4 regions of the Pseudarthrobacter sp. LMD1-1-1.1 genome follow, and region 1 is predicted to be linked to each of the others. Evidence: riboswitches for the same ligand, from Rfam matches in the RefSeq annotation. Region 1 holds a riboswitch; each other region holds the start of a gene.

Region 1 (7,155 bases):
CGCCTGCTGGCGCCCGTAAACCGGATCGACGGCAAGGAAATCGGCACCCCGTCCGTCCAGAAGGAACTGACCGCCGAGTTGAGCGAACTTTTCGCCGGCATCCACTAGGCCGCAACAAGCGGCGCAATCCCTTTTCCCACTCCCGCATCACCCGTAAGGTGTGGACCATGGACTCGCGAAACCTGCCGATTGAAAACCTGTCCTTCGACGACTGCTGGGAACTCCTCGACAATGACGCGGTGGGCAGGCTGGCCATCGTGGTGGACGAGCATCCCGAGATCTTCCCCGTGAACTACGCCGTCCACCTGCGCAGCATCGTCTTCCGCACCGCACCCGGGTCAAAGCTCTGGGGCGCCAGGATGGAACGGCCGGCAGCACTGGAAATAGATGGCTACCACCCCGCCTCGGAACAGGCCTGGAGCGTAGTGGTTCGCGGCGAAACGGAAATCATCGAGGACCAGGGCGTGAAGGATGCCGTGGACGCACTCGGCCTGGAACCGTGGCAGCCGGGCGAAAAAGCCCACTACATCCGGCTGAACGCCAAAGCACTGACGGGGCGCCGGTTCCGCGTGAACCGGCCGGACATCTGGAACACCCGCCTGCAGGACCGGCGCCGCGCGTCCTTCGAATAGCGCCGCCCGGGCAATCCGCCGTCAGCGGGCCCCGGGGTCAGGCGGCGGGGCCTGCCGCCTGCCGTGACAGCTGTGCTTCCAGCCCCGACAGCAGGATGCCAAGTCCCTGGTCAAGTTCCGCCTCGCCGTCGTACTCTGCCAGGGCGGGAGCAAGGGCACGCAGCTTGGGGAATTCCTTCGCCGGCAAACGGTGGAGCCCCAGGCGCAACAGCACCTCGTTCTCTTCCGGATCCACCACGTACTCCTGCAGCTCGTTCAGGATGTGCCCGTAGAGGAAGCCGTAGTAGGCGCGGTAGACGTGGAGGGCATCGGCCGGCGCGAATCCTGCCGAGCCCAGCAGGGACAGGATCTGTTCCAGCGGCCGCAGCGTGCCCAGGGGGCGAAGGCCCAGGGGCGTGGAAAGGGGCCGCGTGACCAACAGGGGAACCACATTGGGATGCTGCAGGGCGAGCGCCCGCAAGCTGTGGGCGATCTTCCGCAGCTGGGCTTTCCAGTCCGGGTCCGATGGATGGATGCTTAGCTGGTTGAGTACCAGCTCGGTAACCCCGTCCAGCAGTGCGGCGCGGTTCTCGGCGTAGCGGTAGAGGCTCATCGGATCCCGGCCGAGTTCCTGCCCCAGCCGGCGCATGGTCAGGGCCTCCAGGCTTTCGGCGTCCACCAACTCCAGGGCCTTGGCCAGCACAATGTCCCTGCTCAGCCTCGTTTTGGCCTGCCCGGGCTGGGAAGTGTTGGCGGAAGTCATCACAAAGGTCCTCACTGGCGGCCCTCGTCCCGAAGTAACTGGGACGGTTGCCTCATATCTGGTCTACAGGTAAAGTCTACATCGTAGACAAGATGAACTCTTGAGCTTTTCGGGACCTCTCAAGGAAAGCGGCTACACAATCCTTTGCCACCTTGTGCAGGGCATCGAGGTTCGCCGCTGGAGCCTACCGGCGGCACCACGCACCGAGCGAAGGGACGCCTCATGGCCAATTCGCAGTTTGATCTTTTCCTCCACGAAGCCACCTACGCAGACAATGCCTCGGAATCCAGCCTGGACCGCGACCGCCTCTACGGGCTGTACACCAGCTGGTGCTTCGTCAACGAGCAGCCCACCGGCACCGAGTCCAGTTTCTGGGCTGCCATGAAACACAAAGTCTCGGTTCGCCGCAACGGACTGCGCATGAAGGGGCCGGCCGCTGCGGACTACATCCTCAGCAGCTACCCGCGGCTTGTTTAAGGCCCCACCGGGCTGCCAACAGGCCGCAGGGTAACCAGCAGCGCACGATGAAATGCTGTGGCACTTTTGTGCCGCAGCATTTTCATGCCCGGATGCACCCTGGAACCAGGCAAAGGGGCCGTCCCCCAGGCGGGAATCCCTAGGTGGGAATGATCCGGAAAAGGAACCTGGTGCGGACCATCACCCACAACAGGCCCAGGACCACGGCGTAGGCCGCGGTGTTGAGGAAGATGCTCTGCTGCTGGAGCGCCGGGATGTTTGTGACGACGGCGATCAGCACCACATGCATGATGAAGACATACAGCGTGGCGCGGCCCAGCGGAATCAGGAACCAGCCCAGGGCACGCTCCACCGGTTTCCAGTAAGCGCTGAGGAACGCGTAGGCGGCTACCACCAGGACCAGGACGTTGAACAGCCGGCCGGGCGCCAGGTAGGTCCGGCCGAAGAGTGCGTCATACATGGCGCGGTAGGAGGCGTCCGGCATGAGCGCCAGGCGGACGTCGTAGTTGTTGGCCAGGTACGGATTCCCCCAGGACAGGAAGGCCAGCGCAAACGCTGCCGCAGTGCAGGCCGCCACCACCCACGTGTGCGCCGACAACCACGCAACGATGCTGCGGCGGTAGTAGCCAACAACCAGGCCGAGGACGAAAAGCACCTGCCACACCAGTAGGGGAAACGAGTCCTCAAACTGGGATGGCAGGATCCTGAACCGGGTCACGGCGCCTACCGCGTACACGGCGAGCGTCGCCAGCAATACCCAGACGGCCTTGCCGCGGTTCAGCGCCGCAAGGATCAGCGGGCTGGCCAGCAGGAGCACCACGTACAGGCCCATGACGTTGAACTGCCAGGGACCGAACTGCAGCAGCACGATGGCCGGCAGCACCTGCGGCGGCACGGGGAACTGGAACAGCGACGACATGCCGGCGTAGAGGTCGTAGGTCCGGCCGGCACCGCCGTGTCCTGCGCCGCCGGTCCCCTGGTCCACGAACGTGGTCAGGGCCTCAGTGTGGAAGAACGGGAGCAGGGAAAGAAGGAAGACGCCGATCAGCACGGCCAGGGCGGTCACGTAGAGCTTCCCGGCCCGGCGGGAGGTCAGGTCCACCACCCGGCCGAAGTCCTCCTTGGCCTTGGGCCCGTACACCATGCCCACCACCAGGCCGGAGAACAGGACGAACAGCTCCGCGCCTGACACGAAGCCCACCGCCTCCTGGGTGAGCAGCTGGAACAGTGAGGCCATGCCCAGGTGGTTGACCACCACAAAGACAATGGCCAGTCCGCGCAGCAGGTCCACCCGCGAATCCCTGGTGGAAGGGTCCTGGTAGCTCCAGGACGTGGCGGTGCTGATCCGGCGGGGAACCTGCCACAGGGCCACCAGGAGGATGACCATGGCGGCACCAACGGTCCAGGGGGCGGCGCCGGAAAGCGTGTTGGCCCGCACGTAGGTGCCTGTGGACGCCACATCCGTGACAGGGCCGGTGACCATCGGCGATGCCTTCAGCCTGTCCAGGGCGGCCTTGGCAATATCCGGGCTTCCCGTGAGCAGCCAGCTGATGCTTGCCACGCCGGTATCCCGCGTGCTGGTCCGTTCGTCCCACACCACGGCGGCCGTCCCGGCGAAAGCGGGTGACGTGGCAGTGGCCACCACCTGGTCCCACCAGCCCGTCTTGATGTCCGCCTCGGGCGCCCCACCGGACGCAGGGCTGTAGAAGGCCGAAGTCTGGAGGAGGAAAGGCTTTTTGCGTCCCTCCACGTAGGTGCCGTAGAAGTTTTCGCCGCCGGAGGCCGTCAGCATCTCCTGGAGTTCGCCCGGACGCGGCGTCGTGTTGACGGCGGCCCCGCCGGCAGTGTCGTCGTGATAGGCGGTCAGGCCCACCCAGTCCACGGCGTCATCGCCCGGGTAGTAGGGGGCATAGGCGCTGTCGCTTCCGTTCCAGGTCCCGTCCCCGTTCGTATCCAGGAGGGAAAACCCGTCGCTTCCCGGCTCCGGGGCATTCCGGTTCCGTTCAAAGGGGTAGTCCTTGCCCAGGTAAGGCGCCCACACCATGGCGGCCCGGCCGCCGTCGTCCTTCTTGAAGGCTGCCGCCACGGCCTGGAAAGCCTGCCGGTACGTGGCCGGCTGCTGGCCCCAGGCCACCCAGCTGGCATTCATATCGGGGGCGAACCGGACCAGCAGTTGGCCCTTGAACCCCGATGTCAGGTCGCGGACCTGGGCTGCGAACGCTTCCGCCTCCGCGGGGCCGAGCTGGTCCAGGGGCACCGACGGCTTCACCGTGAGCAGGGCGTGGGCGCCTTTGGCTGCAGTTTGCTGCAGGAAGCCGTCGATGTCATTCCGCTCCGATTCGCGGTACGGAATGGTGATGTCGTGGCCGAAGACGGCGGGGCCGGCGCCCAGCCTGTCGCTGAAGCCCGCGGCCGTATCCTCACCCCACTCGAGGACCGCCCCCAGCCACGGCTTGCCCTTGTCCGGTGCAGCAGGCGCCGCGTGTGCCGGGCCTGCCGGGACCACCAGGGCCAGTAGGACGATGAACACCGCGGCGAAAAAGGCTGCGCTGGAACGCGGACGGTTCCGCGGGATGGCGGCGTGGTGGTGCGATACGTGTGCCCGCATGCTGACAAGGACCCCCCGGTACTCATTGCTCTGGATACGGGGCGGCGCCCCCGGTAAGAACTTTATCGGCCCATGGGCATAACCCGTGCCGTGACGCGGACGGCTCAATTACGGAACATGACGACGGCGGCGATGCGGCCGGGCGCGGCAGGTGTTACGTTTTTGGGGAGTAATGAGTACCGGCGCCAAGCCCTGACTTGCCGGTCGGCAACCCTCCCTTTCGCGGCGGGGTGCCTCAGGTGAATACTCGGCATATCGACCGATTCGAGCTGCAAGCGTGAGAGAAGGAGATCCGTCGTGTCCGACGCACCCGCCCCTGACGAAAGACTGTCCTACCGCCTGATTACGGGCGCGGACAACCGTGAATTCTGTGAGCGGATCTCCGCTGCACTCGCCGATGGCTACGTCCTGCACGGCAGCCCGGCGGCAACCTTCAACGGCACCACCGTCATCGTGGCGCAGGCAATCGTCCTTCCGGCCGCGATCGCTTCCGCCGACGCCGCCGTGGCCACCGCCGTGGACCAGCTCGATGCCGAATTTGAGGGCGAGTTCGACGGCGAGGGCCACGCATGAGCTACGCGGGAGACCTGACGCCGCAGGAAGCCTGGGCCAAGCTGGAGCAGGGCGCCATCCTGGTGGACGTCCGCACCGAGGGCGAATGGGCCCACATCGGCATCCCGGACACCAAGGCCACGGACAACGATCCCCTGTTCATCCAGTGGACCTTCCCCGGCGGCATCCCCAACCCGGACTTCGTCAAGGACCTCCAGGAGCAGGCGCCGGAGGATCCCCACGCGGAACTGCTGTTCCTGTGCCGGTCCGGCCAACGGTCCATCGCGGCCGCAACTGCCGCCACCCAGGCCGGCTTCACCGCCTACAGCGTGCTGGAGGGCTTCGAAGGCGAGCCCGACCGCTACGGCGAGCGGACCATCAATGGCTGGAAGAACCGCGGCCTCCCCACCAACCTCGGAAAGAACTAAGTGACCTTCAACCCAGACGCCCCCGGCTGGAACCCCGACACCCAGGCAGTCCGCGGAGGCCTGGACCGCTCCAACTTCCAGGAAACATCTGAGGCCATCTTCCTGAACTCAGGGTTCGTCTACGAATCCGCCGCGGCAGCTGAACGGGCCTTCACCGGCGAGGACGAGCGCTTTGTCTACTCCCGCTACGGCAACCCGTCCGTGGCCACCTTCCAGGAACGGCTCAGGCTCCTCGAAGGCACCGAAGCATGCTTCGCGACGGCGTCGGGCATGTCCGCCGTGTTCACCGCGCTGGGTGCCCTGCTGGCTGCGGGCGACCGGGTTGTGGCCGCCCGGTCACTGTTCGGTTCGTGCTTTGTGATCCTGAACGAGATCCTGCCACGTTGGGGTGTGGAGACGGTCTTCGTGGACGGCCCAGACCTGGACCAGTGGCGCGAAGCCCTGTCCAAGCCCACCACCGCCGTCTTCTTCGAGTCCCCGTCGAACCCCATGCAGGAGATCGTGGACATCGCGGCCGTCAGCGAACTGGCGCACGCGGCCGGGGCCACCGTGGTGGCGGACAACGTGTTCGCCACTCCCCTGCTGCAGCGCTGCGGGGACCTTGGCGCCGACGTGATCGTCTACTCCGGCACCAAGCACATCGACGGGCAGGGCCGGGTGATGGGCGGCGCCATCCTGGGCACCAAGGAATTCATCGACGGACCGGTGAAGCAGCTGATGCGGCACACCGGCCCCGCGCTTTCCGCTTTCAACGCCTGGGTCCTGACCAAGGGCCTGGAGACCATGGGCCTGCGCGTCAACCACTCCTCGGCGACCGCACTCCGGCTCGCAGAATGGCTGGAGGAACAGCCGGCGGTGAGCTGGGTGAAGTACCCGCTCCTGAAGTCGCACCCGCAGTACGGGCTGGCGGCAAAGCAGATGAGTGCAGGCGGCACTGTCCTTACCTTCGAGCTCGCTCCTTCCGGCGGACGCACGGGCAAGGAAGCGGCGTTCGCACTGCTGGACGGGCTGCGGATCATCGATATCTCCAATAACCTCGGTGATGCAAAGTCACTGATCACGCACCCCGCCACCACTACCCACCGCGCCATGGGCCCGGAGGGGCGGGCCGCCATCGGCCTGAGTGACGGCGTGGTCCGGCTCTCGGTGGGGCTTGAGGACCCGGAGGACCTCCTCCGCGACCTGGAACAGGCGCTGAAGCAGATCTAGCGGGGACGGGACCAGGTCCGCCTGGCCAAATACAGATGTCAGTGCCTCCTTGGATGATGTCGGTATGGGAACCAGCGGTGGTGTCGGGGTGGTGCTGGCGTCAATCGATGCCTCTGTTGCCGCCCTTGATTCGCTGAACCGTGAGGACTCTTTCCTTGCTGCCGGGGCGGGTGCTGGTGCCGGTATGGATATTGGTGCCGGTACGGATGTTTTGCAGCGGCGTTATGAGATCCGGCTGGAACGGCTAGAGCTTATGGCTCGGCTGGAGGCGCAGCTCGCTGCGACGAAAGCACGCGACGCTGCTGAGGCAGTGGAGTTCCAGCAAGCGATGACGCCGCCGGACGCCTCCGTCCAGGACCGCACTTACGCTGACATGTCGGTGGTGGAGGAAATCGCCGGAGTCCTGACCATCAGCTCCACAGCCGCGGGCGCCCTTGTGGAGCAGTCACGGCGCATCTGTTCCCTGCCGCCGGTGTTCGATGCACTGTCCGCCGGGGACATGTCCTG
Region 2 (7,155 bases), on a different contig from region 1:
CGGCCCCTGGTCACGGAACTGCTGGACGAGTACTTCCCGCTGCCCCGGGGCGGCTCCCGGGTCAGCATCTTCTAGATCTGGTTCTTCAGGTCCGCCACGGAATTCAGCACCTGGTTGGGCCGGAAGGGGTACGCGGCGATGTCGTCCTTGTGCGTGATGCCGCTGAGGACCAGGACGGTGTGCAGGCCTGCCTCCATGCCGGCGATGATGTCCGTGTCCATCCGGTCACCGATCATGGCGGTGGTCTCGGAGTGTGCATCGATCTGGTTCATGGCCGACCGGAACATCATGGGGTTCGGCTTGCCCACAATGTACGGTTCGCGGCCGGTGGCCTTGGTGATGAGGGCCGCGATGGCGCCGGTGGCCGGCATGGGGCCGTCCTTCGACGGGCCTGTGGCGTCCGGGTTCGTGGCAATGAATCGGGCGCCGGCCAGGATCAGGCGGATCGCCATGGTGATTGCCTCAAAAGAGTACGTGCGCGTCTCGCCGAGCACCACGAAGTCCGGGCTCTGGTCGGTGAGGATGAAGCCCGCCTCGTGGAGCGCCGTCGTCAGCCCTGCTTCGCCGATGGTGTAGGCGCGGTTGCCCGATTCCGAGCCACCGGCAGACACCTGGTCCTTCAGGAACTGGGCGGTGGCCAGGGCGGAGGTCCAAATGTTCTCCTCGGGGATCTCCAGCCCGGAAGCGCGCAGGCGTGCGGCGAGGTCGCGGGGCGTGAAGATGGAGTTGTTGGTCAGCACGAGGAAGCGCTTGGAGGTGTCCACCCAGCGCTGGATCAGCTCAGCCGCCCCGGGAATGGGCTGGTTTTCATGGACCAGGACGCCGTCCATGTCCGTCAGCCAGCACTCAATCTCCTGGCCGCTCCGGTATACCGCCGGGTTGCCTGCTACCTGGTCCTCGTCTGCCATGCCCTGCCTCCGCCTGTGATGATTGCCCGAAGAGTCCAGTCTAGTGTTGAAGGGTGAACCAAACGCCCGGCATGACAGACGAACCCGACCACCAGCCCGGGGAGGCCGGACCCGCAAAGGCGGAGGTCGGCGTCGGGCCCTGGGAAGGGGACCTGCCGGAAGGCGACCACTGGGACCCTGACCTGCTGGCGGACGGCGACCGGCGCAACGTCCTGGACAAATACCGCTACTGGAAGCACGAGGCGATCGTCGCGGAGCTGGACTCCCGGCGGCACAACTTCCACGTGGCCATTGAAAACTGGCAGCACGATCTCAACATCGGCACCGTGGTGCGCACCGCCAACGCCTTCCTCGCCAAGGAGGTGCACATCATCGGCCGACGGCGGTGGAACCGGCGCGGCGCCATGGTCACCGACCGCTACCAGCACGTCCGCCACCACCCCACCGTGGAGGACTTCGTCCAGTGGGCGCAGGGGGAGGGGCTGGCGATCATCGGGATCGACATCTTCCCGGACTCGGTGCCCCTGGAGACGTACGAACTGCCGCGCGACTGCGTGCTGGTGTTCGGGCAGGAGGGCCCGGGCCTGACCCCGGAAGTCCACCAGGCGGCCGCCGCCACCCTGTCCATCGAGCAGTTCGGCTCCACCCGGTCCATCAACGCCGCCTCCGCCGCGGCTATTGCCATGCACGCCTGGATCCGGCGGCACGTCTTCAACCAGCACGTGTGAGTATTACCGACCGGTGACCCGAAACACCCTGCCAGCCCGGGAATGGCTAGGATGGTGCCAAGCCGTAAGCGGTCTATTTGAGGGTCATCCACCCACAGACGAAACTCAGCAGAGGAGCCAGCATGCCCATTGCAACCCCAGAGATCTACGCCGAGATGATCGACCGCGCGAAGGCGGGCGGATTCGCCTTCCCCGCCGTCAACGTCACGTCCTCGCAGACGCTGAACGCGGCACTGCGTGGCTTCGCCGAGGCAGAGTCCGACGGCATCGTGCAGGTTTCCACCGGCGGTGCCGCCTACTGGTCAGGTGCCTCCACCAAGGACATGGTGGCCGGTTCCCTGGGCTTTGCTGCCTTCGCCCGCGAGGTGGCCAAGAACTACGGTGTCAACATCGCCCTGCACACGGACCACTGCCCCAAGGACAAGCTGGACGGCTTTGTCCTGCCGCTGCTGGAAGCGTCCGAGGCTGAAGTCAAGGCCGGCCGCAACCCGCTGTTCAACTCCCACATGTGGGACGGCTCCGCAGAGACCCTGCAGGAGAACCTGAAGATCGCCCGCGACCTGCTGGCCCGCACCGCGGCAGCCAAGATGATCCTCGAGGTGGAGATCGGCACCGTCGGCGGCGAGGAAGACGGCGTGGAGAACGCCATCAACGACAAGCTCTACACCACGGTCGAGGACGCCCTGGCCACCATCGACGCCCTCGGCGCTGGTGAAAACGGCCGCTACATCACCGCCCTGACCTTCGGCAACGTGCACGGCGTCTACAAGCCCGGCGGCGTCAAGCTGCGCCCGGAGATCCTCAAGGACATCCAGGCCCAGGTGGGTGCCAAGATCGGCAAGGACAACCCGTTCGACCTCGTGTTCCACGGCGGCTCCGGCTCCTCCGACCAGGAGATCGCCGACGCCGTTTCCTACGGCGTGATCAAGATGAACATCGACACCGACACCCAGTACGCCTACACGCGTCCGGTGGCTGACCACATGTTCAAGAACTACGACGGCGTCCTGAAGGTTGACGGCGAAGTGGGCAACAAGAAGACCTACGACCCCCGCGTCTGGGGCGCCTCCGCCGAAGCCGGCCTGGCAGCCCGCGTGGTGGAAGCCACCAAGCAGCTCGGTTCGGCCGGAAAGACCTTCTAGATGTCGGACGAGTTCCGCCGGAACCTGATGGGGCCGGAGCCCACGCTCCTGCCTGCCGAAACCGAGGTGTACGGGCAGCTGGATGCTGGCCACGAGGCACTGGACCTGGTGGCCAAGCACCCCACGTCCTCGCTGCTCTGGGCTGTGCTCGCCGAAGAAGCATGGGCGGAGGGCCGGATCATCGATTCCTACGCCTACTCCCGCGTCGGCTACCACCGCGGCCTGGACTCGCTGCGCCGCAACGGCTGGCGCGGCGTCGGGCCCATCCCGTGGGAGCACGAGCCCAACCGCGGATTCCTGCGGGCCCTCTACTCCCTGGGCAGGGCTTCCTCTGCCATCGGCGAGGCTGACGAGCCGGAGCGGATCGAAAAGTTCCTCAACGACTCGGACCCCACGGCGAAGGCAGCGATCGAGGGCAAGTTTTAGTCCTTTGCGCTTAAACAACGACGGCGGGTGTTTACCTTTCCAGGAAAGGTAACCACCCGCCGTCGGCCGCTTAAGGCTTGGCGATGCCGGTGCGTGCCATGGCGTCGGCGTAGGCCGCGCGCATGTCCTCGAGGTACTCCTCCTGGCGCGCGGGGGAACCGGCGAAGGCGCGGCCGCTCAGGGAGCGCACCTTGTAGGTCTTCAGGCCACGGCGCCACAGCAGCGGAACTTCGGTCTTCAGGAGTGCGTTGGCCAACCGGTTGGCTTCGGTTCCGTGCGCCACGATGACGGAGGCACGGGGCACCAGGGCCAGGAACTTCAGCAGCGGCTTCAGGCCTGCCTGGATCTGGTCGGGAGTGAACTTGCCGTTGGGCTCACCGGGAACGTGCCAGGGGTGGACGTTCCACGGCATCACGAACTCGGGGCGCAGGCCCAGCTTCCACTGCAGTCCCAGCATGCGGGTCGCGGCGTCCTGGTCCCCGGCCGTGATGAACCCGGACGGGTCCGCCTCGCCAATGTTGGAGAACAGGCTGATGATGCGGCATTCCTCCACGTCGTGCATGGGATCCACATAGGGGACCACGGTTCCGGGCTTGGTCTCCTGCAGGGAATCGCAGAGCTCGTTAACGGCAGCAACGCTGGGGTCGTAGCGGCGGCTCATGAGCTGTTCGTGGAATGTTTCGGGTGCCAGGGCTGTCATGAAGTGCTGGTTCTCCTGCGGGGATTGGCGTTGCTGCCGCCACGGAAACGGGCACGCGGGGGCGCGACACATCAGCGGCGGTTGATTGGGGTGGGCCGATTCCTGGTCGGCCTTACCCAGTTTAGCAAGCCCCGGGAAACGAAACGCCGGTCCCGTGCACCTGACTCTGCCAGGGCACGGAACCGGCGGGCTCCCGCTTCGCCTCTTGAAGCTACCAGAGGCGGCTGGTGGCCCGGCGGGCGCCCTCGCCGAGGGCCTCCAGCTTGGCGAAGGCGATCTGCGGGTGGACCCGGCCGCCCAGGCCGCAGTCGGTGGAGGCGATGACATTCTCACGGCCCACGACGTCGGCAAAGCGGACAATGCGGTCTGCCACCAGGTCCGGGTGTTCCACCACGTTGGTGGCGTGCGAGACGATGCCCGGGATGATCACCTTGCCCTCGGGGAGCTTGGTGTCCTCCCATACCCGCCATTCGTGTTCGTGGCGGACATTGGCTGCCTCGAAGGAGTAGGCGCCGGCGTTAACCTGCAGCACCGATCCGATGATGTCCGCGAAAGGGATGTCGGTGGTGTGCGGACCGTGCCAGGAACCCCAGCAGACGTGCAGCCGGATCTGTTCCTGGGGAAGGTCGCGGAGGGCCCAGTTGGTGGCCTCGACGCGCAGCTGGATGAACTTCAGGTAGTCCTCCAGGCTGGGCTCGGGATTGATCTGGTCCCAGCTCTCGGCCAGGGACGGATCATCGAGCTGCACGGTGAGGCCCGCATCGATGATCGCCTTGTATTCCTCCCGCATGGCATCGGCGCAGGCGTAGACAAGTTCCTCCTCCGACTTGTAGTACTCGTTGGCCACGCGGGCGCAGGAGCCGGGGGAGAGGGACGCTACGAAGCCGTCCGACAACCCGGCCGCTGCGAGGCCGGTCTTCAGGTTCCTGATGTCCGATGCCACCAGGTCCTGGCCCGTGTAGGTCAGGGGTCCGGCGATCTTGGGCTGGGTCACGCTCTTGCGGTGGGACAGGATGCCCGAGGAGGGGTCGTTGTAGGCCTCGTTGAACGCCTGCCGGTCGCGCCGGTCAGGGAATGAGGTCAGGACAATGTTGCCGGGCGAGGAGCGGTGCACCTGGGCATCGGCCCAGCGGTCCACGTTGGTTGGCTCCAGGCCGCCCAGCCGTGCAAAGGAGTAGTTCCACCAGGCACCGTAGTCCACGGAGCTGGACATCGTGTGCCCGTATTCGCCGTCGTTGGGGATATCGATGCCGAGGTCCTTCTGCCGCTGGACCACCTCCACCACGGAGGCCTCCAGAAGTTCCAGGAATTCAGGGGTGACGCCGTCGGTTTCCTTGGCGGCGTTGGCCGCGATGAGTTCCGGGGTGCGGGGCAAGGATCCCGCGTGGGTGACGCGGATGTAGTCGGTGTTCAGGGACATGCTGGAATCTTCCTTTCCATCGGTCCTGGCAGTAGCACCTTCGGCCGGCAGGAATCCTGCTGGACCGTGGTTGCTGCGGCGTCATCGAGCCAGGTCTCTCGGCCGCTCCGGATGGTTCACTCTCACATAAATCCAGATGCCTGCCCCGGGGCAAGTCTGCGCCGCTTTATGTCGCGGCGGGCTGCCCAGCGGCTTTCCTGCCGTTTCCGGAGCCCTGGCGCTGGCCGTCGTAGCAGGACCTGCCCCGCTGGCACACGCTGTGGGCGAAGGCCCCACCTACGACGGCAACGGCCAGATCACCACGTCCAAGCTCGCCACGTACGAACAGATGGTCTCGTTCCTGAAGGACCAGGATGCCCGCCAGTCGGCAATGGAGCTGGAGGTCATCGGGCAGACGGTCAAGGGGCGCGACATCCACTTGGTCAAGTACATTTCGGACCCCGCCAAGCCCACCATCCTGTACCTGACCCAGCAGCACGGCAACGAGCAGCTCACCACCGAGGGCGCCATGGAGTTCATCAAGCACCTGGGGACCGGCAAATCCGCGGACATCCTCAAAGGCGTGAACATCCTGGTGGTGCCCATGCTCAATGCGGACGGCGCCATGGGCGACGTGAACTTCTCCCTGGACAATTACCTCGCAAAGGGGGACCGGCACCTCACCCGCTACAACGCCGAGGGTGTGGACCTGAACCGCGACCATGTGGCCAAGGTCCAGCCGGAGACCCAGGCGCTGCACAACAACGTCATGCGCAAATACCGGATCGACTACATGATCGACCTGCACCACCAGGGCACCCGGGCCGAGCGTGACGGCAAGCTGGTGTCGGGCTCCATCCTGTACCCCACCACCCCCAACGCCGACCCCGCCGTCGTCGAAAAATCCAAGCAGCTCGGCGCGGTGGTCTTCAACAACGTCGACTCCACCGGCTGGGGACACCTGGGCAAGTACCAGGGCGGCAGTGCCGAAACCATCAGCCGCAACGGCATCTCCGTGGAGTACGGCATCGCCACCCTGCTCTTCGAGATGCGCGGCATGTCGGACCACTATTTGGACGGCTATGCACTCGGACAGCGCAGCAACGGCTACCTGATCAAGCAGACCGTCACCACGCTGACCTCCACGGCCGCGGCCATCGCGGACGGGTCCATTGCCGACGCCGACACCTCCTTCTGGAACACGCTAGCCGAACAGACGTCCCGGCCCGCCGGGGAGGCGGAGGACGAATAGGCGGCACCGGCCGCCGCGGCCTTTTGGCAGAAAGGACCGCGGCGGGCCACAACAGTGGACAAAGTGCCCCATCGGCTAAACTTGGGTGGTAAGAGCCCCGGAACTCTTGCTTCGCTGCGCCGTGCTGCGGCTGTGCGAAGGCCGGTATGTTCGGGGCATTCTCATGAACGGCGCTGCATGGGCCCGCCACCTGGTGGCCGGCCCGGGCAGTCCGAACGAATGGGGGAGGATCCCATGCCAGCAATTGTGATCGTAGGAGCCCAGTGGGGCGACGAAGGAAAAGGCAAGGCCACCGACCTGCTGGGCGGCCGTGTTGACTACGTCGTCAAGCCCAACGGCGGCAACAACGCCGGGCACACCGTCGTCGTAGGCGGTGAAAAGTACGAACTCAAGCTGCTGCCGGCAGGCATTCTCAGCCCCAACGCCGTTCCCATCATCGGCAACGGCTGCGTGGTGAACCTGGAGGCCCTCTTCCAGGAAATCGACGGACTCCAGGCGCGCGGCGCCGACACCTCAAAACTGCGGGTCTCCGCCAACGCCCACCTGGTGGCCCCGTACCACCAGGTGCTGGACAAGGTGACCGAGCGCTTCCTGGGCAGC
Region 3 (7,155 bases), on a different contig from region 1:
GCTGCGGCCTCGCTTCCCTTCCAGACGAACGAGAAGACCCTGGCCCGCGTCATCGGCGGAACCCAGGTGGGAGCCGGTGTCCTGTTCGGCCTTGGCAAGTTCTCCCGGCTCTCGGCCGGCCTGCTCACCGTGGTTTCCCTCCTGAACACCTTCGTTGAGTGGCGCAGCGCGGACATCAGCAGCAAGGAAGGGCGCGAAGGCCGCAGGAACCAACTGCTCAAGAACCTCTCCCTCAGTGGCGGCGCCCTGCTCGCCTCCGTGGACACTGCAGGCAAGCCCGGCCTCGCCTGGCGCGCCGAACACCTGGCCGCCGACGCCCGCCGGAACGCTTCGCACCTGGCCGCCGACGCCCGCCGGACCACCACCAAGAAGCTGAACAAGGCGGACAAGGCCGTACGCCGCGCCGTCGAGCACGCCGCGGGAGCCTAAGCACGAATGACCGCAGCAGCTGCCACCCGGGACACCTCCGGAACACCCGTCCAGCACTGGGCCGCACCTTTCGCATCCCGGCCCGTCAACGCCACCGTGACCGTCCCCGGATCGAAGTCCCTGACCAACAGGTACCTGGTCCTCGCGGCCCTCGCGGACGGCCCGTCCCGGCTCCGGGCACCCCTGCACTCCAGGGACTCCGCACTCATGATCGAAGCGCTCAGGCAGCTCGGCGCCACCATCACCGAAGTGCCGGGGGACGGATCCTTTGGGCCTGACCTGGAGGTTGTTCCGCTCCCGGCGGCAGCCGCGCCGTCCGCCGCCAGGATCGACTGCGGCCTTGCCGGCACCGTCATGCGGTTCGTCCCGCCGCTCGCAGCGCTCCGCAACGGCGCCAGTGTTTTCGACGGCGACCCCCATGCCCGGAAGCGTCCCATGGGGACCATCATCGAAGCCCTCAAAGCCCTAGGCGTGGCTGTTTCCGCCGAAGACGGCGCCGCGCCGTCGTCGCTCCCGTTCGTGGTGGAAGGCACCGGCGCCGTCCGGGGCGGCCACCTGGTTATCGATGCCAGCGCCTCCTCGCAGTTCGTCTCCGCCCTCCTGCTGGTGGGAGCAAGGTTCGACGAGGGCCTGCACCTTGAGCACGTGGGGAAGCCGGTGCCGAGCCTGGACCACATCAACATGACGGTGGCCGTCCTGCGCGGCGCCGGCGTGTCAGTGGACGATTCCGTCCCCAACCATTGGGTGGTGGCACCGGGACCCATCCACGCCTTCGACCAAAGGATTGAACAGGACCTCTCCAACGCCGGGCCCTTCCTGGCGGCGGCCCTGGCCTCACGGGGTACGGTCCGCATCCCCAACTGGCCCTTGGAAACGCAGCAGGTGGGCGACCTCTGGCGCGGCATCCTGGCCCGGATGGGAGCCACCGTCACCTTGGCTGACGGCGTCCTGACCGTCACCGGCGGCCCGCAGATCAAGGGCGGTGACTTCGCTGACACCAGTGAGCTGGCTCCTACGGTCGCGGCCCTGTGCGCCCTTGCCACGGGGCCTTCCCGGCTCAGCGGGATCGCACACCTCAGGGGACATGAGACCGACCGGCTGGCGGCCCTGGTCGCGGAAATCAACCGGCTCGGCGGCGACGCCGAGGAAACCAGCGACGGCCTGGTCATCCGGCCCGCCCGGCTGCACGCCGGCGTCGTCCACAGCTACGCCGACCACCGCATGGCCACTGCCGGGGCAATCCTGGGCCTCGCGGTGGACGGCGTCCAGGTGGAGGACGTCGCCACCACAGCCAAGACCATGCCCGACTTTCCGCAGCTGTGGGCAAACATGCTGGCCCAGGATGCCGCCGGGGCGCCGGGGCCGGAAGGGCGCGGCAGTGGCGCGGAGCACTGACTCCTGGGACGAATCGGACGTCCGGATCCGCCCCAGCAAGAAAGGCTCCCGGCCCCGCACCAAGGACCGGCCCAGCCATGACGATGCCGTCACCGGACGGATCATCACGGTGGACCGCGGCCGATACACGGCAGTAGTAGGCGAAGACTCGGACAACGAGCGCGTTGTCATCGCGGCGCGGGCCCGCGAACTGCGCCGCTCGCCCGTGGTTGCCGGCGACTTCGTCTCGCTCGTGGGGGACGTGTCCGGGGCACCGGACACACTTGCCCGCCTGGTGAAGATCCAGGACCGCCACACCCTCCTGCGCCGCAGCGCCGACGACACCGACCCCGTCGAGCGCGCCGTGGTGGCCAACGCCGACCAACTGGTGATTGTGGTGGCGGCCGCCAACCCGGAACCACGCACCGGGTTCATCGACCGCGCCCTGGTGGCTGCCTATGACGCCGGGATCGAGCCGATCCTGCTGGTCACCAAGGCCGACGTGAAAGACCCCGCGGAGCTGCTGTCCAACTACACCCACCTGGACTTCCCTGTGATCATCAGCCGGACCGCCGATGCACAGGCCTCCGGGATCGATGCACGGTCGGACGACGGCCTCTCCGCCCGGCTGGACAGCGCGGCGGTGGCCGACCTCCGCGCCCATCTCGACGGCAAGGTCACCGTGATGCTGGGGCACTCCGGCGTGGGCAAGTCCACCATGGTGAATGCGCTGACCGGCGCCGAGCGGGCCACGGGCGGAGTGAACGCGGTCACGGGGCGCGGCCGCCACACGTCGTCGTCGGCCCTGGCCCTGCGCCTGGCGGACGCGCCGGCCGGCAGCTGGATCATTGACACCCCCGGTATCCGTTCCTTCGGACTGGCACACGTGGACCCGGACCGGATCCTGCGCTCCTTCCCCGACCTGTCCCCCGGCATCGAAAACTGTGAACGCGGGTGCAAGCACACTGCAAACGCGGTGAACTGCGGCCTCGACGACTGGGTGGCAGGCGGCAACGCAGGTCCCACCGGCCCGGCACGCCTGGCATCGCTCCGGCGGCTGCTCGGCACGGACCCGCGCATGGACGCACAGGAAACCAAAGAGCTCGGCAGCGTCAACTGACGCGTTCTCCCGGCAGAAGCGTCCACAGACGGTAGTTTGTAACCATGATCCAACCCGCTTCGAGCTACAACGATGACCTGCGCCTGGCCCATGTCCTGGCCGACTCCGTGGATGACCAGACCATGAGCCGCTTCAAGGCCCTGGACCTCCACGTTGAGACCAAGCCGGACCTGACGCCCGTCACCGACGCCGACAAGGCAGCGGAGGAAGCCATCCGCGGCCAGCTCTCCCGCTCCCGGCCCCGCGATGCCGTCCTGGGTGAGGAGTTCGGCAGCACCGGGCACGGTTCACGGCGCTGGATCATCGATCCCATTGACGGGACCAAGAACTTTGTCCGGGGCGTCCCGGTCTGGGCCACGCTGATCGCCCTGGTGGATGAAGGCGAGCCTGTGGTGGGCGTGGTCAGCGCCCCGGCCCTCGGCAAGCGCTGGTGGGCGGCAAAGGGCATGGGCGCGTACATGGGCCGGTCCCTGGCAGCTGCCACCCGGCTGCGCGTCTCCGACGTGTCCAGCCTCTCCGACGCCTCCCTCTCCTACTCCAGCCTGAGCGGCTGGAAGGAACGCGGCAACCTCGACGAGTTCCTCGGGCTGACCGAAGACGTCTGGCGGACCCGGGCCTACGGCGATTTCTGGTCGTACTGCATGGTGGCAGAGGGCTCGGTGGACATCGCCTGCGAACCGGAGCTCAACCTCTACGACATGGCTGCGCTGGTGCCGATCGTGGTTGAGGCGGGCGGCCGGTTCACTTCCCTCGAAGGCGAGGACGGACCGTTCGGCGGGAACGCGCTGGCCACCAACTCGATCCTGCACTCAGAGGTGCTGCACCGCCTCAACCCGTACCTGGACGACCTGCTGTAACTGCCACGGTTTGGCCCCCTTAGGCGAATATTGCGACGCCGGACACCTCCAGACGGGGGTGTCCGGCGTCGTTTATTCGATATTGCGTAACAAAGCCCTTAACAATTGCCGCGGCTTCAATCCTGGCCGCCCCATGTCCTACGCTTTTATGCAGGTCACGAGTGCCAGCGCAAAACCCCGGTTTGCTGGCCGGCAACCCTCCATTCGCGGCGGGGTGCCCCGGGTGACGACCAGGCCGGTCCGGAGTGGATGCGGCAAGCGCGGATTCCCTATGCCGGAGTCCTGTATTCAAGTGAGGTCTCTGTGACAACTGCCACCGTCTCCCCCCAGCCCGCCATTGCCGAATCCGGCGCTCCCGGAGATCGCCACGCCGTTGCCGGCCGTCCCCTTGCTGCCGTCACCGGCGCGGAAATCCAGGCACCACTGATTTCCGGCGGCCACATCCGGTACGCGAACCTTGACTACGGCGCATCCGCTCCGGCGCTCTCCGTGGTCTCCGCCTACCTGAACGAGATCCTGCCGTACTACGCGAGCGTCCACCGCGGGGCCGGCTACGCGTCCCAGATCAGCACGTCCGTTTACGAGAACGCCCGCAGCATCGTCCGGGACTTCGTGGGCGGCCGGCCGGATGATTCGGTCATCTTCACCCGCAACACCACCGATTCGCTGAACCTCCTGGCCGGCTGCCTGCCTGCTACCGACGGCCGGCATGACGGCGAGGTCCTCTACCTGGACATCGAACACCATGCCAACCTCCTGCCGTGGCAGGGCGTTCCGCACCGCAGCATCGTTGCCGCCGACACCATCACCGGCACCCTGGACGCCGTCCGGACCGAGCTGGAGCAGGGCGGCGTCAGCCTGCTGGCCGTCACCGGCGCCTCCAACGTCACCGGCGAGATTCTTCCCATCCGGGCCCTGGCCGCGCTGGCCCACCAGCACGGCGCCCGGATCGTGGTGGACGCGGCCCAGCTCGCGCCGCACCGCAGGGTGGACATCAGCGCGGACGACGTCGACTACCTCGCCTTTTCCGGCCATAAGCTGTACGCGCCGTTCGGCGCGGGTGTCCTGGTGGGACGTCCCGACTGGCTGGACACCGGTGTCCCGCACCTCGCCGGCGGCGGGGCGGTCAAGGAAGCACGGCTCGACGGCGTCAGCTGGGCCACGGGCCCGGCCCGCCACGAGGGGGGCTCGCCGAACGTCCTCGGCGCCGCCACCCTGGCCCGCGCCACCCAGGTCATCGCCGAACTCGACCAGGACCGGTGGCACGCCCACGAATCCGCCATCCGTTCCTTCCTGGTGGAGGGCCTGCAGGACATCGACGGCGTCACCGTCCACCAGATCTTCAAGGACACCAACCCGGAAACGGACACCATCGGCGTGGTCAACTTCTCGGTCGAGGGCTACGACGCAGGGCTGGTGGCCGCCTACCTTTCCGCAGAGCATGGGGTGGGCCTGCGCGACGGCCGCTTCTGCGCCCATCCCCTGCTGAAGCGCCTGGGCCTGCCGTCCGGCTCCCTCCGGGCAAGTTTCGGCGTGGGTTCGCGGCTGGAAGACGCCAAACGCCTCCTCACCGGCATCCGGACGCTGCGCAGCAACGGACTGGGATGGGACTACGTGGTGGATGCGGGCCGCTGGGTGCCCGCCAATGATTTCCGCACCTACCCGCACTGGGCGCCCAATACCCCCGGGACGGCCGGCGCAGCCCCCTGCCTGGACGACTAGGCGGCGGGGCGGCGGCTGCCTGCTGATGCCGGGCATGCGGTAAATTCGAAGGACATCCGCAGGCAGCACCAGAAGGAGGCCACGCGTGGTTCGGGGTGGCCCCAGGCTTGATCACGGCCGGCGCACGGAGCTCGGGCAGAGCTTCCAAGACGGCGGCCGCCACTACCAGCGTGTCCGTCCCGGCTATCCTGCGGAATCTGCACGGTGGCTGGTACCGGCCGGAGCCCATGACGCCCTGGACGTCGGCGCGGGTACGGGAAAGTTCACCGCGTTGCTGCTGACCATGGGACTGGACGTCACCGCCGTCGACCCCTCTGCGGACATGCTCGCCCAGCTGAAGGCCCACTGCCCCGCCGCCACGGCTGCGCCGGGGACTGCCGAGGCGACAGGCCTTCCCGACGCTGCCTTCGACGTCGCGACCGTTGCCCAGGCGTGGCACTGGTGCGACCCCCTGCTGGCAAGCACCGAGCTGGCGCGCGTCTTGCGCCCGCACGGAACACTTGGCCTGGTCTGGAACCAGCTGGACACCTCCGTCCCCTGGGTGCACCGGCTCTCCCGGATCATGCACGCCGGCGATGTGTACCGGCCCGGCCACAAGCCCGTCGTCGGGCCCGAATTCCACGGACTCGAAGGTCACGTCACCCACTGGCAGGACAGGGTGACCACCGGGGACTTGATGGAGCTCACCAAGTCGCGCAGCTACTACCTTCGGGCCGGTGAGGCGACGCGGGCAAAAGTTCTGGCCAACCTGGACTGGTACCTGCACGAGCACCTGGCCCATGCCCCCGGCCAGGAACTTGACCTTCCCTACCTCACCCTGGCCTGGCGCGCCACCAAGGCATGACGCACGCGGTCTGCGGCGGGGTGGCCGAAGCGGCGCACGCTGCCGCACCGGCCAAACCGGTAGGCTTGGGCATGTGAAGACCAGCGCGCCCTCCTCCTCGATCGAGGACTACGTCAAGGTCATCTACTCATTCACCGAATGGCAGGACAAGCCCATCACGTCCTCCCAGCTGGCACAGCGGCTGGGAGTGGCAAATTCCTCGGTCTCGGAAATGGTCCGGAAGCTGAAGGACCAGGGCCTGGTGGACCACAAGCCCTACAGCGCCGTCACGCTGACCGAGGCCGGCCTGCGCCTGGCCCTGTCCATGGTCCGGCGCCACCGGCTCATCGAGACCTACCTCGTCCAGCGGCTCGGCTACAGCTGGGACGAGGTCCACGATGAAGCTGAACAGCTGGAGCATGCAGTGTCGGATACGTTCATCGAACGCGTTGCCGCCAAGCTCGGGGACCCTAAGCGGGACCCGCACGGCGACCCCATCCCCACCGCGGACGGCCAGGTCCTGATGCCGCGCGCCCACCTGCTCGCCGCGCTGGACCAGGGACACAGCGGCAAGATCACCAGGATCAGTGATGACAACCCCGAGCTCCTGCGGTACCTCGCCGCCCAGGACATCGACCTCGACGCCGAAGTCGAGGTGATGGGACGGCGGCCGTTTGGCGGCGCGCTGATGGTCCGGATCGCCGGTTCGGGCGGCACCCGCGACTACGACCTTGCTGACGAAATCGCCTCAGCGTTGTGGGTCTCCAGCGACACCCCGCACCCTGGCTGCGTCCTCGGCGGTTAAGCGGGCTGTCCTCTGCCGATTTGGC
Region 4 (7,155 bases), on a different contig from region 1:
TGCCCGCATCACCGGCGTCAATGAGCCGCTGGAACAGCTGCTGGACATGTTTGCCAATCTCCAGCGGCGTGCCGGTGTCGTCGGCGGCGCTGATGGCCAGGCCGATGTCCTTGTTCGCGAGCTCGGTGGTGAATGTGGGTGCGAAGTCGTTGTTGGAGGCCGCGGTGGGAACCACTCCGGGGACCGGGTACCAGGTCCGCAGCGCCCAGGAGTCCCCCGACGAGACCGAGGCGATGTTCCAGAAGACCTGCTTGTCCAGGCCCAGCCGGTCAGCCAGGACCGCACCCTCCGCGGTGGAGGCGAGGTTGATGAAAAGCATCAGGTTGTTGCAGATCTTGGCTGCCTGGCCCGTGGTGGGGCCACCCGTGGGAATGATGTTTCCGGACATGGGCCCGATGTAGCCCGAGGCGTCTTTGACGGCACCCTCTTCACCGCCCACCATGAACGTCAGGGTTCCGGCCTCGGCACCGCTCATTCCGCCGGACACCGGGGCGTCCACGAAGCGGAAGCCGGCGGCAGCAGCGGCGTCGTGCAGTTCCTGCGCGGAGGCGATGTCGATCGTGGAGGAGTCGATGAGCAGCGTGCGGGTATCCGCATGCTTCAGAACACCGTCCTCCCCAAGGTAGACGGCGCGGGCGTGTTCACCCTTGGGCAGCATGGTGAACACGGCGTCCGCGCCGTCCACCGCTTCGGCGATGCTGGCTGCACGCTTGACGCCGCCTGCCTCGGCGGCTGCCAGTGCCGCGGGGTTAAGGTCGAAGCCGCGCACATCGTGCCCGGCCTTCACCAGGTTCACCGACATGTGGCCGCCCATGTTGCCCAGGCCGATCCATCCGATAACTGCCATGCGTAAGCTCCTTTGCTTCCATTCCGGCGTTCCTGCCGGCATGTCTGTGTCTACGATCACACCCTGCTAGAGTGCAATCAAGGGGAAAAATTACAGACGCTCTGTGCATTGATGCACACAAGAGGAAGGCCGCCCGTGGATTCGAGACGGTTGCCCAGCCCCGACGACCTGCTCATCCTGCTGACCGTGGCGCGCCTGGGCCGGTTCAATGCGGTGGCCGAGACCCTGGGCACCACCCACACCACCATTTCCCGCCGCATCCTGGCCCTGGACAAACAGCTGGGCGGGCGTACCCTGGAGCGCAGCCCGCACGGCTGGGAATTGACGAAGCTTGGTGCGGCCGCGGTAGAGGCGGCGGAGGCGATCGAAAGCACCCTTGGCTCGTTGTCGGGCCTGATCAGCCAGGACCAGAGTGCCCTTGCCGGCCTGGTCCGGGTCGCCACGACCGATGGAGTGGGAGCCGTGTTCGTCACCCCGTCGCTGGTGCGGCTCCAGCAGCAGAACCCGCAGCTGAACATCGAAATGCTGAGCGCCACCCGGAAAGTCAGCCAGAACCGGTCAGGGGTGGACCTGGAGATCGTGGTGGGCCGGGCCGACGTCAGCACCGCGCAGACCATCTTCCTGAGCAACTACTACCTGCGCCTCTACGCCAGCCCCGGCTATGCCGCGCAGCACGGCCTGCCGGAAACGCTCGACGACGTGGGGCAGCACGCGTTTGTCTCTTACGTGGAGTCTGCGCTCCAAGTGGCGGAGCTTGGGCCCCGCTGGTCATCACAGCTTCCGACGCCCAGGACAAGCTTCCAGGCCACGAGCGTGTTCGCCCAGGTGGAGGCGGTGCGCCAGGGCGCCGGCATTGGGCTGCTGCCGAACTTCATGGTGGGAGACCGTGAAGATTTCGTCCCCGTCCTGCCAGGTGATTTTGAGCGCCAGCTGCCCATCTGGGCCGTTGCACGGCCGGAGTCGCTCCGGTCAGCGCGGGTGCAGGCCGTGATCGCGGCCCTGAAGGACGAGGTGAAGGAGCGCTCGTTGCTGCTCGCCGGGTGAGGAGCCGGGCCGGGTGAAGAACCGGGCCTGACAGTTCAGGCCCGGAAGAGCCGCCGCACTACCTGTCCCGCTGCGAGCGCATCAAGGCCCTCGTTGATCTCGCTGAGTGGCCGGGTGTCGGTGTGCAGCAGCTCAACCGGCAGTTTGCCGTCCCGCCAGTACCCGAGGTACCTGGGGATGTCCCGCGCTGGAACGGCGTCGCCCATGTAGGAGCCCAGCAGCCGCTTGCCGGCCCCGGCGAACTGCAGGGCCGGCACCGTCAACTCTGCGGAGGGGTGGGGCAGGCCCACGGAGACCACCGCGCCACCCCTGGTGACCCGCTGCAGGCAGGATGCGATGACACCGGCCGAGCCCACCGCTTCGATGGCGACGTCGACTCCGTCGCCGGCTGCTTCCTCAATCAGCCGCCCCGCGTCCTCCGGCGTCCCTACCGCGGTGGCCCCGGCGTCGCGGGCCAGCTGGTGCTTCCCCTGGTTGGGGTCGATGGCGATGACGCTGGCGGCCCCGGCCAGGCGGGCCGCCATCACAGCGGACAGTCCCACCGCACCCAGGCCGAACACTGCCACGGACTGGCCGGGGCCCACTCCGGCGGTGTTGAACACCGCTCCCATTCCGGTGAGCACGGCGCAACCAAACATCGCCGCCACGGTGTCCGGGACGTCGTCGTCAATCACCACCACTGATTCCCGCGCGACCACCGCGTAGTCAGCGAAGGCGGAAACGCCCAGGTGGTGGTTGATCCGCTCCCCCGCCGGCGTCCGCAACAGTGCCGGACCATGGAGCAGGTCTCCGGATCCATTCACCTCGGCTGCCCGGTGGCAGAGCGCGGGCCTGCCGGAAAGGCAGGCCCGGCACTGGCCGCAGCTGGGCACAAACACCAGAACCACATGGTCCCCCACGGATACGTCGGAGACGCCGTCGCCCACGGACACCACCCGCCCCACGGCCTCATGTCCAAGGGCCATGGGAAGGGGCCGGACGCGTGAACCGTCCACGACGGACAGGTCCGAATGGCACAGGCTCGAGTAGGTGATGGAGACTCCGAGCTCACCGGCGCGCGGCTCCGGCTGCTCCAGCTCCTGCACCAGCAGGGGCCGGGACTCGGCGTAGCTCTGTTTTCCCTCGGCGCCGGCCGGGGCGGGAACGGTGGAATAGAGGACGGTGGCTTTCATGTGCCTACTTCTTGCTGGCAGCGAGCAGGTCTGCCGTGCCCTTGGCGTCGGCCGCGTCAACGTCGTGCAGCGAGATGCCCCGGGTTTCCTTCAGGAAGAAGACCGCGACGGCGGTGATGGCACACGCGATGAGCAGGTACACCGCCACCGGGACGGAGGACTTGTAGGTACCCAGCAGGGACGCGGCGATGATCGGCGCCAGTGAGCCCGCCACGATGGACGTCACCTGGTATCCCAGGGAGACGCCGGAATACCGCATCCGGGTGGGGAACATTTCCGCCATGATGGCGGGCTGCCCGGCATACATGAAGGCGTGGAACACCAGGCCGATCATGATGGCCGCCAGGATGATGACATCGTTCTTGGTGTCCATCATGGGGAAGGCAAAGAAGCCCCAGGTGGCACCCATGATGGCGCCGGCCATGTAGACGGGCTTGCGGCCGAAGCGGTCCGACAGCTTTCCCACCATGGGCACGACGGCGAAGTGGACGGCGTGCGCAAGGAGCAGCAGCAGGAGGATCCGCGTGGTGTCAGCCTGCACCACCGTCTTCAGGTAGGTGATGGAGAACGTGACCACCAGGTAGTAGAGGATGTTTTCCGCGAAGCGCAGGCCCATGGCGGTGAAGACGCCGCGCGGGTAGCGCCGGAACACCTCGGCCACGCCGTAGCCCTTGTGGCCGGCGTCCACCTCTTTGCGGGCCTCCAGGAAGATGGGAGCGTCGTTGACCTTGGTGCGGATGTAGTAACCGATGATGACGATCACGGCGGAGAGCCAGAACGCCACGCGCCAGCCCCAGCCCAGGAACGCGTCCTGCGTCAGCGTGGAGGAGAGGACGAACAGCACGGCCGTGGCCAGCAGGTTGCCCAGCGGCACTGCCGATTGCGGCCAGCTGGCCCAGAAGCCGCGTGACTTGCTGGGGCTGTGCTCTGCCACGAGGAGCACGGCGCCGCCCCATTCCCCGCCCACGGCGAAGCCCTGGGCGAACCGCAGGAAGACCAGCAGCGCGGGCGCCCAGTAGCCGATCTGTCCGAAGGTGGGCAGGCAGCCCATGAGGAAGGTGGAGACCCCCACCAGGATGATGCTCAGCTGCAGCAGCTGCTTGCGGCCGAACTTATCGCCGAAGTGGCCAAAGACGATGCCGCCGATAGGGCGTGCGACGAAACCGACGGCATAGGTGAGGAAGGCGGCGATGATGCCGTCCAGTTCCGTGCCGGCGTTGGGGAAGAAGGCCTTCCCGAACACCAGGGTGGCGGCCGATGCGTAGAGGAAGAACTCGTACCATTCCACGACCGTGCCGGCCATGGAGGCCGTCACCACTTTTTTAAGGCCTGAGGCCTTGACGTCGGTTTCCTCTGTACGCCTTGCGGCGGAGCTTTCCGTACTCATGCGAACTCCTTCGGCGTCGTCGTCGACACCACGGGGACCAGTCAATGGCAGACGGGTGTGATGCACACCACGAAAGCCGGATTCGATGAGTATGGTCTGCCTGCGGCGCAACCTCAACGCCGATTAGTGCAGAACGCATCTGCAGGAATGCACATTAAGGGCTGTGCGCCAGGCGGCGCCTAGACCAGGAAGCTGTTCCGCAGCCGGCCGCCCAACTGCCCGATCTCGGTGAGGAACCCGTCGTGCCCGATCGGTGCCTGGATGACATGGACGTCCACGTCCCCGGGCAGCGCCTGGGCCAGTTCGTGGGACTGCGACGGAAAATAGAGCCGGTCCGAGTCGACGGCGGCCACGAAGAACCGTGCCGTGGAGGCGGCGAGGGTTTCGGTCAAGGTTCCCCGTCCCCGGCACACATCGTGGCTCATCAGTGCCTCGGTCAGGGCGATATAGCTGTTGGCATCGAAGCGCTTCACCAGCTTGTTGCCCTGGTGGTCCAGGTAGCTTTCCACCTGGTAGCGGCCGCGGGAGGCAAGAACTTCCCCCTGCAGGGGCGACTCGGGCGCCTGGGGTGCCCGGCCGAAGCGGCCTTCCAGTTCGGCAGCCGACCGGTAGGTGATGTGGGCGATGCGCCGGGCGAGCGCCAGCCCGTCTTCCGGGCACGGACCGCCGTAGTAGTCCCCGCCGTTGAAATTGGGGTCCTGCCGGATGGCCAGCGTCTGGGCCTGCGCGAAGGCAATCTGTTCGGCAGTACTGGCGGCTCCCACGGAGATCACCGCGCAGCGCTGCACCCTTTCCGGGTACGTCACCGCCCATTCCAGGGCGCGGGCGCCGCCCATGGATCCGCCGAGGACGGCGAACCAGCTCTTGATGCCCAGCTGGTCCGCGAGCCTTGCCTCGGCAACGGTGCTGTCGCGCAGCGTGACGAGGGGAAACCTGGAGCCCCAGGGCTTTCCGTCCGGCGCGGGCGATGACGGGCCCGTAGATCCGTAGCAGCCGCCAACGATATTGATGGACACCACGAAGAAGCGGTCCGTGTCCACGGGAGCGCCGGGGCCGGCCAGCTGTTCCCACCAGCCTTCTTCGTCGGTGTCGCCGCGGGTCACGTGGGTGCTGCCGGTCAGCGCATGCTCGATCAGGATGGCGTTGCTGGCGTCCGCGTTGAGCGTCCCCCAGGTTTCGTAGGCCAGGGTGACGTCCGGGAGGTATCCCCCGGCTTCGAGTTCCAGTCCCCCGATGGAGGCGTAACGGACGATTCCGTGTTGGGGGATGGTGGTTCGGGCGACGGTAACCGTCATGGCAAGACCTCTTCTACGCGCTTGCCTGCCGTCGTCTGACCGGCAGGCCAGGTCCTCACCCGGGGCACCCCACCGCGGATGGAGGGTTGCCGGCCAGCAAGCCGGGGCTGTCACTGGCACTCATGACCTGGTTCGAGTGTACGAAACACCCCCCACTCCAGGCCAAGAGTATGACTGGTTGTGACTTCCCGGTTCGCCGGCCGGCACATGCTGCGACGCTCGCGTTTGGGGCTACGCGTCGGCGCCCTTGGCTGCCCGGAAGCCTGCCTCCAGGTCGGCCAGGATGTCGTCGATGTGCTCCAGGCCAACGGAAAGCCGGACCAGGCCCGGGTGCACGCCGGCCACAACCTGCTGCTCCGGCGAGAGCTGGCTGTGCGTGGTGGACGCGGGGTGGATGACCAGGGAGCGGACGTCGCCGATGTTGGCCACGTGGGAATGCAGCTCCAGGGCGTCGACGAAGCGCTTGCCCGCCTCTGCCCCGCCGGCCAGGTTGAAGGCCACGACGGCGCCCGTCCCCTTGGGTCCGTACTTGCGGCCACGCTCGTACCAGGGGCTGGAGGGCAGCCCCGCGTAGGCGACGGATTCGACGTCGTCCCTTGCCTCCAGCCAGCGCGCCACTTCCGTGGCGTTCGCAACGTGGCGCTCCACCCGCAGGCTCAACGTCTCCAGGCCCTGGGAAATCAGGAACGCGTTGAAGGGCGAGACGGCTGAGCCGAGGTCGCGCAGCAACTGCACACGGGCCTTGAGGATGTAGGAGAGGTTGGCGCCGAGTGCGCCGCCTTCACCGAGATCGCGGGCGTAGACCAGGCCGTTGTACGTGGGGTCCGGGGTGTTGAAGCCGGGGAACCGCTCCGGATCCTTGCCGAAATCGAACTTGCCGGAATCGACGATGACACCGGCGATGGCCGAGCCGTGGCCGCCCAGGTACTTGGTGGCCGAGTGCAGGACAATATCCGCACCCCACTCCAGCGGGCGGATCAGGTACGGCGTGGACAAGGTGTTGTCCACAATGAGCGGAACCCCGGCCTGGTGGGCCACCTCGGAGATGCCTTCAATATCCAGGACGTCCTGGCGCGGGTTGGACACCACTTCACCGAAGAAGAGCTTGGTGTTGGGCTGCACGGCATCGCGCCACTGGTCCAGGTTGTCCGGATCGGCCACGAAGGTCACCGAGATGCCGAACTTCTTCAGCGTGTGCGCAAACAGGTTGTAGGTTCCGCCGTAAAGGCTGGGGCTGGCCACGATGTGGTCGCCTGCCTCGGCGATGTTCAGGACAGCGAAGGTTTCGGCGGCCTGCCCGGAGCTCAGCAGCAGCGCGGCCAGGCCTCCTTCGAGGCTGGCAATCCGTTGCTCGACGGCATCCTGGGTGGGATTGCCGATGCGGGTATAGATGGGCGCAAGTTCAGCCAG

The links. Region 1 has a riboswitch for S-adenosylmethionine ahead of MRBLMD1_RS17990 (DUF1737 domain-containing protein). Riboswitches for the same ligand answer to the same signal wherever they lie in the genome.
Region 2: it holds a riboswitch for S-adenosylmethionine, as region 1 does, so the genes downstream of both, MRBLMD1_RS09480 (cobalamin-independent methionine synthase II family protein) here and MRBLMD1_RS17990 (DUF1737 domain-containing protein) in region 1, are expected to answer to the same signal.
Region 3: it holds a riboswitch for S-adenosylmethionine, as region 1 does, so the genes downstream of both, MRBLMD1_RS04480 (aminotransferase class V-fold PLP-dependent enzyme) here and MRBLMD1_RS17990 (DUF1737 domain-containing protein) in region 1, are expected to answer to the same signal.
Region 4: it holds a riboswitch for S-adenosylmethionine, as region 1 does, so the genes downstream of both, metX (homoserine O-acetyltransferase MetX) here and MRBLMD1_RS17990 (DUF1737 domain-containing protein) in region 1, are expected to answer to the same signal.

The regions. Positions count from the first base shown of each region.
Region 1 is NZ_JBEGHP010000024.1:330,755-337,909, forward strand. It holds gene MRBLMD1_RS17965 (aminodeoxychorismate lyase) at 1-108, shown strand, start outside; gene MRBLMD1_RS17970 (pyridoxamine 5'-phosphate oxidase family protein) at 168-632, shown strand; gene MRBLMD1_RS17975 (TetR/AcrR family transcriptional regulator C-terminal domain-containing protein) at 670-1,374, opposite strand; gene MRBLMD1_RS17980 (hypothetical protein) at 1,597-1,851, shown strand; gene opgC (OpgC domain-containing protein) at 1,991-4,459, opposite strand; SAM riboswitch class IV at 4,628-4,743, shown strand; gene MRBLMD1_RS17990 (DUF1737 domain-containing protein) at 4,757-5,032, shown strand; gene MRBLMD1_RS17995 (rhodanese-like domain-containing protein) at 5,029-5,439, shown strand; gene MRBLMD1_RS18000 (O-succinylhomoserine sulfhydrylase) at 5,440-6,648, shown strand; gene MRBLMD1_RS18005 (HNH endonuclease signature motif containing protein) at 6,713-7,155, shown strand, end outside.
Region 2 is NZ_JBEGHP010000012.1:820,179-827,333, forward strand. It holds gene MRBLMD1_RS09450 (thioesterase domain-containing protein) at 1-75, shown strand, start outside; gene MRBLMD1_RS09455 (HAD-IIA family hydrolase) at 72-908, opposite strand; gene MRBLMD1_RS09460 (TrmH family RNA methyltransferase) at 980-1,636, shown strand; gene fbaA (class II fructose-bisphosphate aldolase) at 1,759-2,778, shown strand; gene MRBLMD1_RS09470 (DUF3151 domain-containing protein) at 2,779-3,204, shown strand; gene MRBLMD1_RS09475 (uracil-DNA glycosylase) at 3,275-3,904, opposite strand; gene MRBLMD1_RS09480 (cobalamin-independent methionine synthase II family protein) at 4,116-5,324, opposite strand; SAM riboswitch class I at 5,338-5,442, opposite strand; gene MRBLMD1_RS09485 (M14 family zinc carboxypeptidase) at 5,461-6,555, shown strand; gene MRBLMD1_RS09490 (adenylosuccinate synthase) at 6,790-7,155, shown strand, end outside.
Region 3 is NZ_JBEGHP010000001.1:926,641-933,795, reverse strand. It holds gene MRBLMD1_RS04500 (DoxX family protein) at 1-429, shown strand, start outside; gene aroA (3-phosphoshikimate 1-carboxyvinyltransferase) at 436-1,824, shown strand; gene rsgA (ribosome small subunit-dependent GTPase A) at 1,808-2,923, shown strand; gene hisN (histidinol-phosphatase) at 2,968-3,780, shown strand; SAM riboswitch class IV at 3,934-4,047, shown strand; gene MRBLMD1_RS04480 (aminotransferase class V-fold PLP-dependent enzyme) at 4,084-5,502, shown strand; gene MRBLMD1_RS04475 (class I SAM-dependent methyltransferase) at 5,588-6,346, shown strand; gene MRBLMD1_RS04470 (metal-dependent transcriptional regulator) at 6,420-7,130, shown strand.
Region 4 is NZ_JBEGHP010000023.1:430,359-437,513, reverse strand. It holds gene mmsB (3-hydroxyisobutyrate dehydrogenase) at 1-847, opposite strand, end outside; gene MRBLMD1_RS15525 (LysR family transcriptional regulator) at 959-1,891, shown strand; gene MRBLMD1_RS15520 (alcohol dehydrogenase catalytic domain-containing protein) at 1,927-3,063, opposite strand; gene MRBLMD1_RS15515 (MFS transporter) at 3,068-4,450, opposite strand; gene metX (homoserine O-acetyltransferase MetX) at 4,630-5,745, opposite strand; SAM riboswitch class IV at 5,758-5,873, opposite strand; gene MRBLMD1_RS15505 (bifunctional o-acetylhomoserine/o-acetylserine sulfhydrylase) at 5,977-7,155, opposite strand, start outside.